One region of the Bacillus nitratireducens genome, then DNA from elsewhere that is predicted to be linked to it. Evidence: predicted binding sites of a transcription regulator. Region 1 holds the regulator's gene; the other holds the start of a gene.

What was found. Region 1 encodes LexA, which represses DNA repair genes until DNA is damaged. Its sites were predicted from a motif close to CGAACATATGTTCG; they were not measured.
Region 2: ruvA (Holliday junction DNA helicase RuvA) is a predicted target of LexA. The motif match lies at 2,421-2,434, and genes of this name have one in related genera.

Annotation. Positions count from the first base shown of each region.
Region 1 is NZ_JAUMJO010000002.1:509,821-515,494, reverse strand. It holds gene tkt (transketolase) at 1-397, opposite strand, end outside; gene Q3V31_RS08980 (DUF896 domain-containing protein) at 1,139-1,378, opposite strand; gene Q3V31_RS08975 (YneB family resolvase-like protein) at 1,424-2,080, opposite strand; gene lexA (transcriptional repressor LexA) at 2,222-2,842, shown strand; gene Q3V31_RS08965 (DUF4097 family beta strand repeat-containing protein) at 2,945-3,745, opposite strand; gene Q3V31_RS08960 (DUF1700 domain-containing protein) at 3,749-4,291, opposite strand; gene Q3V31_RS08955 (PadR family transcriptional regulator) at 4,284-4,607, opposite strand; gene glnA (type I glutamate--ammonia ligase) at 4,914-5,674, opposite strand, start outside.
Region 2 is NZ_JAUMJO010000003.1:453,271-458,944, reverse strand. It holds gene queA (tRNA preQ1(34) S-adenosylmethionine ribosyltransferase-isomerase QueA) at 1-509, opposite strand, end outside; gene Q3V31_RS14310 (DUF2905 domain-containing protein) at 529-729, opposite strand; gene ruvB (Holliday junction branch migration DNA helicase RuvB) at 726-1,727, opposite strand; gene ruvA (Holliday junction DNA helicase RuvA) at 1,733-2,350, opposite strand; gene Q3V31_RS14295 (iron-hydroxamate ABC transporter substrate-binding protein) at 2,539-3,483, shown strand; gene Q3V31_RS14290 (BofC C-terminal domain-containing protein) at 3,497-4,009, opposite strand; gene Q3V31_RS14285 (branched-chain amino acid ABC transporter substrate-binding protein) at 4,444-4,887, shown strand; gene Q3V31_RS14280 (YhcN/YlaJ family sporulation lipoprotein) at 4,920-5,564, opposite strand.

The sequences.
Region 1 (5,674 bases):
TTTCAGCCATTGCCATACCTACAGCAGTTGCAATACCTTGTCCAAGTGGACCAGTAGTTGCGTCTACACCTGCTGTATGACCGTACTCAGGATGTCCTGGAGTTTTGCTTCCCCATTGACGGAAGTTCTTTAAGTCATCCATTGTTACATCATAACCAGATAGGTGAAGTAGGCTGTATAATAACATTGAACCATGACCTGCAGATAATACGAAACGATCGCGGTTAAACCACGTTGGGTTATTTGGATTGTGTTTCATAAATTGAGTCCATAATGTATAAGCCATTGGTGCTGCACCCATTGGCATTCCTGGGTGACCAGAGTTTGCTTTTTCAATCGCATCAATGGATAATGTGCGAATCGTGTTGATAGAAAGTTGTTCGATTGAATGTGACATGCTATTCTTCCCTTCGCGTATGTTAGTAAACGTTTTATACATTTATATGATAGCTTCCCACGCAAGATTATACAACATGTATCGACAAATATGTTGATGTTTTTTTGATATTTTATAAAAAAATCAATGTTTCCGGGAATGTATGGGCATTCAATATGACATACTTTTTTATTGTTTTTATTTTAAAAAGAAAGGGAATTATCTGTATTTTTATGCAATATCATTAAATCCAAAAATAAAAAATGTATATTTAACCTTTCATTACTGCGCGTGGCAAATGAATAGAAGGCTCTAACTAAAAATAAAGAAGAGTGTTCTCCCTTTGAATCGAAATAAAATCAATAATAATTACCATCAAAGTAACACATGCACAAGACCATATTTTAAGCTTAGCGCAAATATGAAGAGCACATTAATTTCAACCACGCACTCCTACTAATCATAAAACAAATTGCACAAGCATATTCTCCTCGCATCTATTTTATCCTGCCTAAAGAATTACTGTATATACAATCTACTTGAATCTACTTGCAATCATTGCTTCTAATAACGCTATGTCAACCAATTCGATTTATTCACATATTACCTTCGCAACAAGTACATAATAAAAGACATATCAATTGATATGTCTAAATTCACCACTCACTATGTATTGAAACGATTGAAGTAGCATTACAACCGGAAAGCTATTACTCACGTATCTTTCTATTAATATCAAAAAAGACGGGCTATGCCCATCTTTTAATTTAATTTTGCATTATCTTGCTTTTTTAAAGCTTTCAATTTCGTCGGTGTAACATCCGTGCCTTCTTCGTTAACGACTTTAATTCCTTTTAATTCGTTTAACATATTTTGACGAAATCCTTTTAAATATTGTTCACGTAGCGATTGGCGCTCACGTTGTTCTTCTTCAGTTAAGCCTTCAGCTTTTGCTTTTTTCGCTAAGAAGTTAATGCGTTCAATGAGTTCGTGACTTGGCATCTCGAATCCCCCTTCTACTCAAAACTGATTATTATCATACAATAGTTAGTCCTCTTTATCAAGCAATTGCTTTGTATATTCTACATATCTTCGATGTACAGTTGCTTTTGAAACATCATGACCAAAACCACGAAGTGTTGCTGCAATTTCTTCAAAAGTTAATTCATTCCGGCGTAAACGTACAATTTCCTCAATTGGTACTTCTTTTTTCTCACGTCCTATACTTAAATGACGATTTTTCAAATTATTCTCTGGGCGAAACCCTTTCTCTACCGCCCTTTGCATGCCACGCTTAATTTTCAAATTGTGAATCTTCCTTTGATACTCTTCCACGATTCCAATGATATCCAATACCATCGAGTCAGAATCTGAAAGTTGTAATTCACCATTATGCGTATGTGTATATACTTTTATTCCTTCTTTATGTAAACAATGCATTAATGCAATCTTCGCATTCCCTCTACCAAGACGCGTTTCATCTTGTATTAGAAGTACATCAACTTGTTCATCTCGAATTGTATCTAATACTTCTAATATGCCATCACGTTCAATTGTATAGCCACTAGCCTGCTCCTCAATCACCTTTGTCACATTCATTTGATAGCGCTCAGCTAAATGCAATAATTCATCCTTTTGACGCAATAATGATGTTTCTTGTGCTTCTTTTGTTGTACTGACACGCGCATAAACAATTGCATTCATTTTGAACCCTTCTTTCTCGCTTTATTTTCCCTCTAGTGTATCATAAATCTTCCTTTTGTTCGAACTTATGTTTGTAGAATGTTTTTTCGCATGTTATACTTATTAATAAGAAAAATGAAAGAAAACGAGGTGTTAGAAAACATGGAAAAGTTAACGAAACGCCAGCAAGACATTCTCGACTTTATTAAGCTAAAAGTACAAGAAAAAGGATATCCACCTTCCGTACGTGAAATCGGTCAAGCAGTCGGCCTCGCTTCTAGTTCTACAGTGCACGGACATTTATCACGACTAGAAGAAAAAGGATATATTCGACGCGATCCAACAAAACCACGCGCAATTGAAATTTTAGGTGACAACCGAATGGAAACAGAAACACAATCTGTTATTCAAGTTCCAATCGTCGGAAAAGTTACTGCCGGTTTACCGATTACAGCAGTCGAAAGTGTAGAAGATCACTTCCCACTTCCAGCTAGTATCGTTGCTGGAGCAGATCAAGTGTTTATGTTACGCATTTCTGGAGATAGCATGATTGACGCTGGTATTTTTGATGGAGATTTAGTTGTAGTTCGCCAACAACAGTCTGCATACAACGGTGAAATTGTAGTTGCTTTAACAGAAGATAACGAAGCAACTGTTAAACGTTTCTATAAAGAAAAAGATCATTTCCGTCTACAACCGGAAAACTCTTCACTAGAACCTATCATTTTAAAACAAGTGTCAGTTATCGGAAAAGTAATCGGCGTATATCGTGATTTACATTAAAAATATAAAAAGAAGATAATCCCCTTATTTATATAGGGGATTATCTTCTTTTTATATTTTGATAGATTTCCGTTTACTCAAAAGAATGCATTACCTTAATTATTAACGCGTTTCAATAGTAACATCTCCAGCAGCTGTTTTACCGCTAATTTTTTTACTCCCATTACCAATTGTTATATTTTGATTTTCTTCATTAAAAATTGTCACGTCTCCAGCAGCACTTTGCCCCGTTATAACTGCATCTTGTGGTTTTTCCAACAAAGTAATATCTACATCTCCAGCAGTTGAACTTGCCTCTACATCATATTTTGGATCATGATCCATAATATATACATCTCCGCTAGCCGTTTTTGCTGTTACTTTCCCTATTACTTTTTTAAAGCTCACCTCACCAGCTTTTGTAGATCCCTCCACACTCTTAGCTGTTACATGTTTCAAATCCACTTCTCCTGCGAGTGTTTCAACACTTACGCGGTCACTTTTCACATTACTTATTTCTATTTGTCCAGCGGATGAATTTACTTTTATCTCTTGATAAGAACGTTCAGGTACTAATATAGTCAATGTAGGCGTTCGAAATCCAAAATTGTAAAATGAAAAATCAAATGAAACACCTTTTTCTATTTCCCCTATGACTTTTAATGTATCACCATCTTCAGCAATACGAATTTCCTGTTTACTTACGTCCCCTGTTTGCTTTACATAAAAAGAGGAATCAGGAGATTTTTGGACAACAATATCTCCTGCATCTAACTTAACTTCTACATTTTTTAGCGTTTCGTTCTTAATTACGTCCTCTTTATCTCCTTTTTCTGCAGTTTTTACTGCTTTTTCATATGTTTGTGAAATCCCTATTACTCCAATAATGATACAAGCGATAGCTACTAATAATATCTTTTTCATCATCTACTCCCCTTTTATCATTTTGAAGTTCCATACTACATAGCGTACACATAATCTTTTAAACCACTTCGTACTATAATAAGCTACAATACATAACAACAAACCTACTCCAACAAACGTTATACTAACGAAAAGATCCAACCATATAAACGTACCCATAAATATTTTTATAATAACGAAAAATGGTGTCACTACACTAGCAATACCACCGACCCAAAATGAAAATATAAAACCGATAATTGCAACTAACGGGCCTAATACAATAATAAAATTAAACAAACTAAGTCCAATCGCTGCCATGACAGCTCTTGTTATATTCGAAGTCGATGGATCCTTTTTCATCTCATCAAAGCGATACAACGCAAGCAAGTCTTTCGCAATTACCTTTGGAGAGCCAAGTCCCTTTATTATTTCTGATTCAGTTTTCCCCTCTTCCATCCCAAACTGAAAGTGCTCTTCATAATCAAATAAAATATCTTGTCGCTCTTCTTCTGGTAACTTTCTAAGATGACTTGATAATTCTTTAAGAAACTGCTCTTTACTCATCCCATTCCACCCCTTCAATAATTTCTTGAACACCTTTAGCAAAATCACGCCACTCTGTTACTAATAACGTAAGTTGCATCTCCCCTTGCTCTGTTAGTTGATAATATTTACGGGGCGGTCCTTCCGTGGATTCTTTTAAATATGTTTGAAAATATCCCTCTTTCGTTAAACGACGTAATAGCGGATATACAGAACCTTCCGATATTAAAAATTTATTTGAAATTTGCTGAACAAGTTCATAACCATAACAATCCTTACGTTTTACAAGCGCCAATACACACAGTTCTAACACACCTTTTTTAAATTGAACGTTCAAGGACAATCCCCCTTTCTTATTTCAGTACTGTTCAATACACGGCACCTGTTTTATCCATAATATACCACTTAGTACTGTTTATTGCAAGGTACTATATTTTCAAACTTTAATTTATCACTAAACACATCCACAACATCAAACACTGAGCAAAACATACAATATTGAAGAAATACAATAGTATTTTAAATAATCTCCGTGATTTTTCCGAGCATCTCGCGGACAGCTATTCAATTTATTCCGCCAGCACCTATGTTGTCCACAAATAAAAAAAGCCCTGATACCGTAGTATCAAGGCTTTTTTACTTCTTAGTATAGAGACATATATTGATCGCGTTCCCATTGGTGAACTTGAGTTCTAAAGATATCCCACTCAATTTCTTTTGCTTCAATGAAGTGCTCAAGTAAATGATCACCTAATGCACCGCATACGATTTCATTAGATTGTAAAGTAACTAACGCTTGCGCTAATGTTGCTGGTAAGTCAACGATACCTGCTTCTTCGCGCTCTTCTTTTGTCATTACGTAGATGTTACGGTCTACTGCAGCTGGTGGAGTTAATTTGTTTTTAATTCCATCAAGACCTGCTGCTAATAATGTAGCCATTACTAAATATGGGTTTGCAGCTGGATCAACACTACGTACTTCTACGCGTGTACTAATACCACGAGATGCAGGGATACGTACTAATGGGCTACGGTTTTGTGCAGACCATGCTACGTAACAAGGAGCTTCGTATCCAGGCACTAAACGCTTGTAAGAGTTTATAGTTGGGTTTGCTACCGCTGTAAATGCTGGTGCGTGTTTTAAAATACCTGCGATGAAGTGACGAGCATCATCACTTAATTGTAAGTCACCGTTTTGATCGAAGAATACGTTCTCACCATTTTTGAATAGTGATAGGTTACAGTGCATACCTGAACCGTTCACACCGTATAATGGTTTTGGCATAAATGTTGCGTGTAAACCGTGTTTACGAGCAATTGTTTTTACAACAAGTTTGAATGTTTGAATATCATCACATGAGCGAATTGCACTTGCGTATTTAAAGTCAATTTCGTGTTGCCCTG
Region 2 (5,674 bases), on a different contig from region 1:
TTCGCATATACTGTTTGGTAGCGATCGCGATCTTCTAGCGTCTCTTTAATATATGGAGGAAGTGGCATTTCCCCAAGTTCATCTAAAATTTCATAGAAGATGCCGTCATATGAAAATTCAAGCTGACGTCCACCTTGATCTGCAGTTCCTGTGCAAGTTGCTTTTAATTTCCCTTCGCCAAAAGAGATCACGGTTCCTTCTTTTACACGTTTCGCTGGCTTAACAAGCGTTTCCCACGTATCGCCTTCTTCTTGTTTTAGAAGAAGTACTTCAATGTGTGCACCTGTATCTTCCTTCACACCATGCAAACGAGCAGGCATAACTTTCGTTTCATTTAAAACTAAGCAATCCCCCTCATGTAAGTAAGAAAGAATGTCTGTAAAATGTTTATGCTCAATATCACCGGTTTCACGATCTAACACCATTAATCTTGATGTTTCACGATCCTCTAATGGGACTTGTGCAATAAGTTCTTCTGGTAAATGAAAATCAAACAGATTAATATCCATAACTATATCCACCTATTTCTTATTTAAATCGATTTATTATATACATAATAAAAGATAATACAATACTTAACACAATACATGTAATGATAGGAAAATAAAAGGTAACGTTTCCTTTTTTCACAAAAATATCGCCTGGAAGTCTTCCAATGAACTTCCAAGCTAGACCAACAACAATGAGTAAAATACCAGCTGTAATAAGCAGCTTTGGCATCTCCGTCATGCTTTTGGCATCTCCATTCCGAAATGTTCATATGCAAGCGGAGTTACAATACGGCCTCTTGGAGTTCGTTGTAAAAAGCCAATTTGTAATAAATATGGCTCATACACATCTTCAATCGTATGAGATTCTTCCCCAATCGTCGCCGAAACTGTTTCTAGTCCAACTGGACCACCGCGGAACTTTTCAATAATACCAAGTAATAATTTATGGTCAATATGATCAAGACCTAATTTATCTACTTGTAGTAGTTCTAACGCCATTTGTGTAATTTCCATTGCAATTGTTCCGTCGCTGCGAACTTGTGCGAAGTCCCGTACACGTCGTAATAAACGATTCGCTATACGAGGTGTACCACGAGCACGTCTTGCAATTTCTAGTGCAGCTAACGAATCTATTTCAACTTCAAACACTTCTGCTGTACGTTCGACAATCGCAGAAAGCTGATCTACTGTATAATACTCTAATCGTGAAAGTACACCGAAACGGTCACGAAGTGGTGCTGATAATGCACCTGCACGCGTCGTTGCCCCAACTAGCGTAAATGGAGGTAAGTCTAATCGTACAGAGCGCGCTGATGGTCCTTTTCCAATCACGATATCAAGGCAAAAATCTTCCATCGCCGGGTATAGCACTTCTTCAATAGATCTATGCAAACGATGAATTTCATCAATAAATAATACATCTCCAGGCTGAAGCGCTGTTAATACAGCTGCTAAATCTCCTGGTCTTTCAATTGCGGGACCTGACGTCGTTCGAATGTTAACACCCATTTCATTGGCAATAATATTCGCAAGCGTCGTTTTACCAAGTCCAGGTGGGCCATATAAAAGTACGTGGTCTAACGTTTCTTCACGCATTTTCGCCGCTTCAATAAACACTTCTAAATTATGTTTCGCTTTATCTTGGCCAATATACTGACGGAGCGTCTGTGGCCGTAATGAATACTCTAAATCCGCATCTTCGTATCCAGATTCCCCTGAAAGGAGACGTTCGTCCATTATACTCACCTCTTACCGTTTAGTAAAAGACTAAGTGCCTTTTTAATATATTGATCCGTCGTTAATGATTCTTTTAATAACTCTGGTACAACGCGAGAAACTTCTCGTTCTGCATAACCAAGTGCACGCAATGCTTCCAGTGCTTCGTCAAGTTCCACTGATGAACCCTTCTTCTGATCAAAACTTTCGACATCCGAGAACAGATCAACAAATGCATCTGGCACGACATCTGCTAGTTTTCCTTTTAAATCTAAAATCATTTGGCGCGCTGTTTTCTTTCCAACGCCCGGGAACTTCACTAAGAACTTCTCATCTTCATGTTCAATCGCTTGAACGACCTGTCCGGTTTGACCAGAAGCTAAAATTGCAAGAGCTCCTTTTGGCCCAATGCCAGACACACCTAACAACTTTGTAAATAATAAACGCTCTTCACGTGTTTTAAACCCGTAAAGTGCCATAATATCTTCTCTCACATAATGATATGTATAGACACGGATTTCTTGCTTACTTCTTTGAAATACATACGGATTTGGTGTGAAAATTTGATAACCAATTCCATTATGGTCAATTACGACATATTCCGGTCCTACATACTCCACGTAACCTGTAACATATTCAAACAAAATACAATCTCTCCCTCTCAAATCATGTATTCCATTTTAACATATTTAACAATAGAAAAGCGAGACTGCCCCAACAAATGTTCTCTATTTGAAACTTCTGTTATTTTCCATTGACAGAAAGGATAAAGCACCTTAATATACAGAAGTCGATAATGATTATCAATACTAATTAAAGGGGTTACATCGGGATGAAACGTAAGCTATTTATTTTATTTACTATTATGCTAGTTGTTCTTTCTATCGTTGGCTGTTCTTCTCAAAAAGAAGAGTCAAAAGCAAAAGAACAACCGAAAACGAAAGTTGTAAAACATGCTAAAGGGGAAGCAACAATTCCAGTTAATCCAAAGAGAATTGTTGACTTATCTGGATCAACAGAGGAATTATTAATCCTTGGACATAAGCCTGTTGGTACAGCAAACACATATAAAGATAAAATCCAAAATCACTTAACAGAAAAGCTAGACGGAGTAAAAGCAGTCGGCTGGTACTGGGCGCCTAAAGTTGACCTAGAGGCTGTTACAGCTTTAAAACCAGACTTAATTATTTTAAACAATCGTCAATTGAAAATTTATGATCAACTAGAAAAAGTGGCACCGACAGTTGTTCTAGAAACAAATCTAGAAGACTGGCGTGGTAAGTTTAAAGAAGTAGGTAAACTATTTGACGAAGAGAAGAAAGCTGACAAATGGATTGCAGATTACGATAAAAAAGCAGACTCTTTATCAAAAAAAATTAAAGAAAAAACAAAAGATGAAAACTTTATGTTCGTCGCAGTTACACCTCAAAACTTCCGTGTATACGGTAGCTTTGGATACGGTGACATCATCTTTAATGATTTAAAGCTTCCAGCAACAAAAGGTACAGATTTAAAACAAACGATGGCACAAGTATCACTAGAAGGTCTTGTTGCATTCCAGCCTGACCAAATGTTTATCGTAAACTTCGGCGGTGAAGCTGATAAAGTGTACGAGGACTATAAAAACAGTGCCGTTTGGAAAGACAATAAAGCCGTAAAAAGCAATCACGTATACGAAGTATCAAATGAAGTCTTCAATACGAAAGCATTCAATCCAATCGGAAAAGACATGCTAATTGATGAAATTGCAAAAGAAATTTTAGCTAAAAACAAATAAGAAAAGCAGCTCATCATGAGCTGCTTTTCTTATTATTTTGCACTGCATACTGCTTCATTTTTTCGATTGTCTTCACAAAACCTTCTTTTGATTTTATGCGAATACCACGTTTCAATTTCGCACGCTCATAACTCTCAAGCTTTTTCATATCAATTTGAAAGAAGGAGTGGATCGCGTTATCACTTTTCGGTACCCCTTTGAAAATTTGTAATATCCCTTCCTCTGAAACACCAAAATACCCGCTCGTTTTCAGTAAAGGAGAAATATCATCAACTTTCTTTTGTAATACGATTTGCACATCATCACGATCAACAAGTTGCCATTCCTTATATTGCTGCAAAAACTTTTCTAAATCCGCTACTTTTTCTGTCAGTATTTCCTCACTTACTTCTCCGTCAACATACATGCGCTCTAATAAAATTGTAACTTGAGGTTCTTTTTCTACTACTTCTGCCCTCACATCGGATCCATAAGCTAAGCAAAACATCATAACGAAAGCTTGCAATGCAATTAGTATCCATTTCATTTCCGTTCACCTCTTCTAGGCAAAATCATACTTTCATTTGTAGCTTTTCCGGAAATGGGGGTTTTATCCATATAAACACTAGTATTAAATTTCTAGGGAAAATAAAAAATGCAGACAAGGGTTTATCCCTCATCTGCATGTATCATTTACTTTTATATAAAATGAAAGACGCCTGCAAAGCAGGCGTCTTGATGCGTTTACGGCGAGAAACCAGGCGACCACATTCGCGTGTTTAGCACTTAAGCATATCTCTCGTCTTACGTAAATTAGCTCATCGCTTTGCTAATATAACATTAATAAGATAGAAGCGCAACATGTTTATAAAAATATTATATTTCCTCTTTCATCCAAATGAATTATATGTAAATTATAAATTGATAAATGTAATATATATGTTACAATTAATATAACAGCGAAATCATAATTAACAGGAGATGGATATTGTGAAAAAAATTAAGGATGAACGACTCATTCTGCAAACGTTAAAAAACATACGTATTGCCTTTCTTTTTCAATCACTCGGTATAATTGGAATTTTAGGGTATATCGGATTCACTGAAGGAATGGATCAAATTACAAAATCTCCATTATGGTTATTATTTATGCTTACGAGTATTTTAATTGCTTATTTACAGTTAAGCGTTTCAATCGATGTAGAAGAAAGTGAAAAGGATATAAAGTTAACTCCTTATTACAAAATTGTTTTACGTTCTCTTATTGTTGGAATTATTATAGCTATTATTTATATCATTTTCAGTCCAGAAAGACCTCTGTTTGAAGCTATCCTTACAGGTAGTATTTTCTTCATATGCTTTTTAACTTCTTATTCCGTTAGTTATTTCATAAAAAAACGTCGTTTACAAGATGATGATAAATAAAGAGGAAGGGCTAGCCCTTCCTCTTTGATTTGTTATCGCATAGTACCAGTTAAACCGTAACGAATATCTCGGAACATATTTGTTATGTCACGATTAAAATCGTTTGTAACTGTGCCGTTACGTAAACGCGTACTCATTGCATCGACACGAGTAAACATGTCATTTCTTACAGAAACATATACGTTTCTATTTCCAACTTCATTCGCAACAGCTTGACGAATTTCGTTTGCCATCGCTGTTTCATTCGTCGTTGTATTACGTGGTTTTACCGCAATCGCTACATCGTTTCCATATACAACTGTAGAAACTCGGTCTACGTTATTCATACGTTTCACACGATTCGTAATTTTCTCCGCAGTTTTACCATCATTGTTAATGTATGAATTGTTCATTGTAATATTACGAGTTGGATGCGGATTAGCAATTTGCCCGTTGTAATTTACATCACGGTAATAGTTGTATCCTGTATCGTTACGACCGTTTCTATATGTTACATAATCTGTATAGCGATCGTTACGCGCTACATTATCACGATACTGGTGTGTATCATTATAAGATGTACGCTCGTAATTGTAGTTACGTCCATCCATGGCATTATTATTTTTTGGTGTACCACATGCAGCTAATGCACTGGTAACTAACAAAGAAGCAGCGATAACTTTTACTTTCGTATTCAATACAAAAACCCCCTCTGTTAGAATGAGCTTCTCTTCTGAAAAGCTCCCTCTTATGATGAGTAACAGAGTAGTTTTTTACACTGTTAATATTTCACTAGGAATTTTCTAAC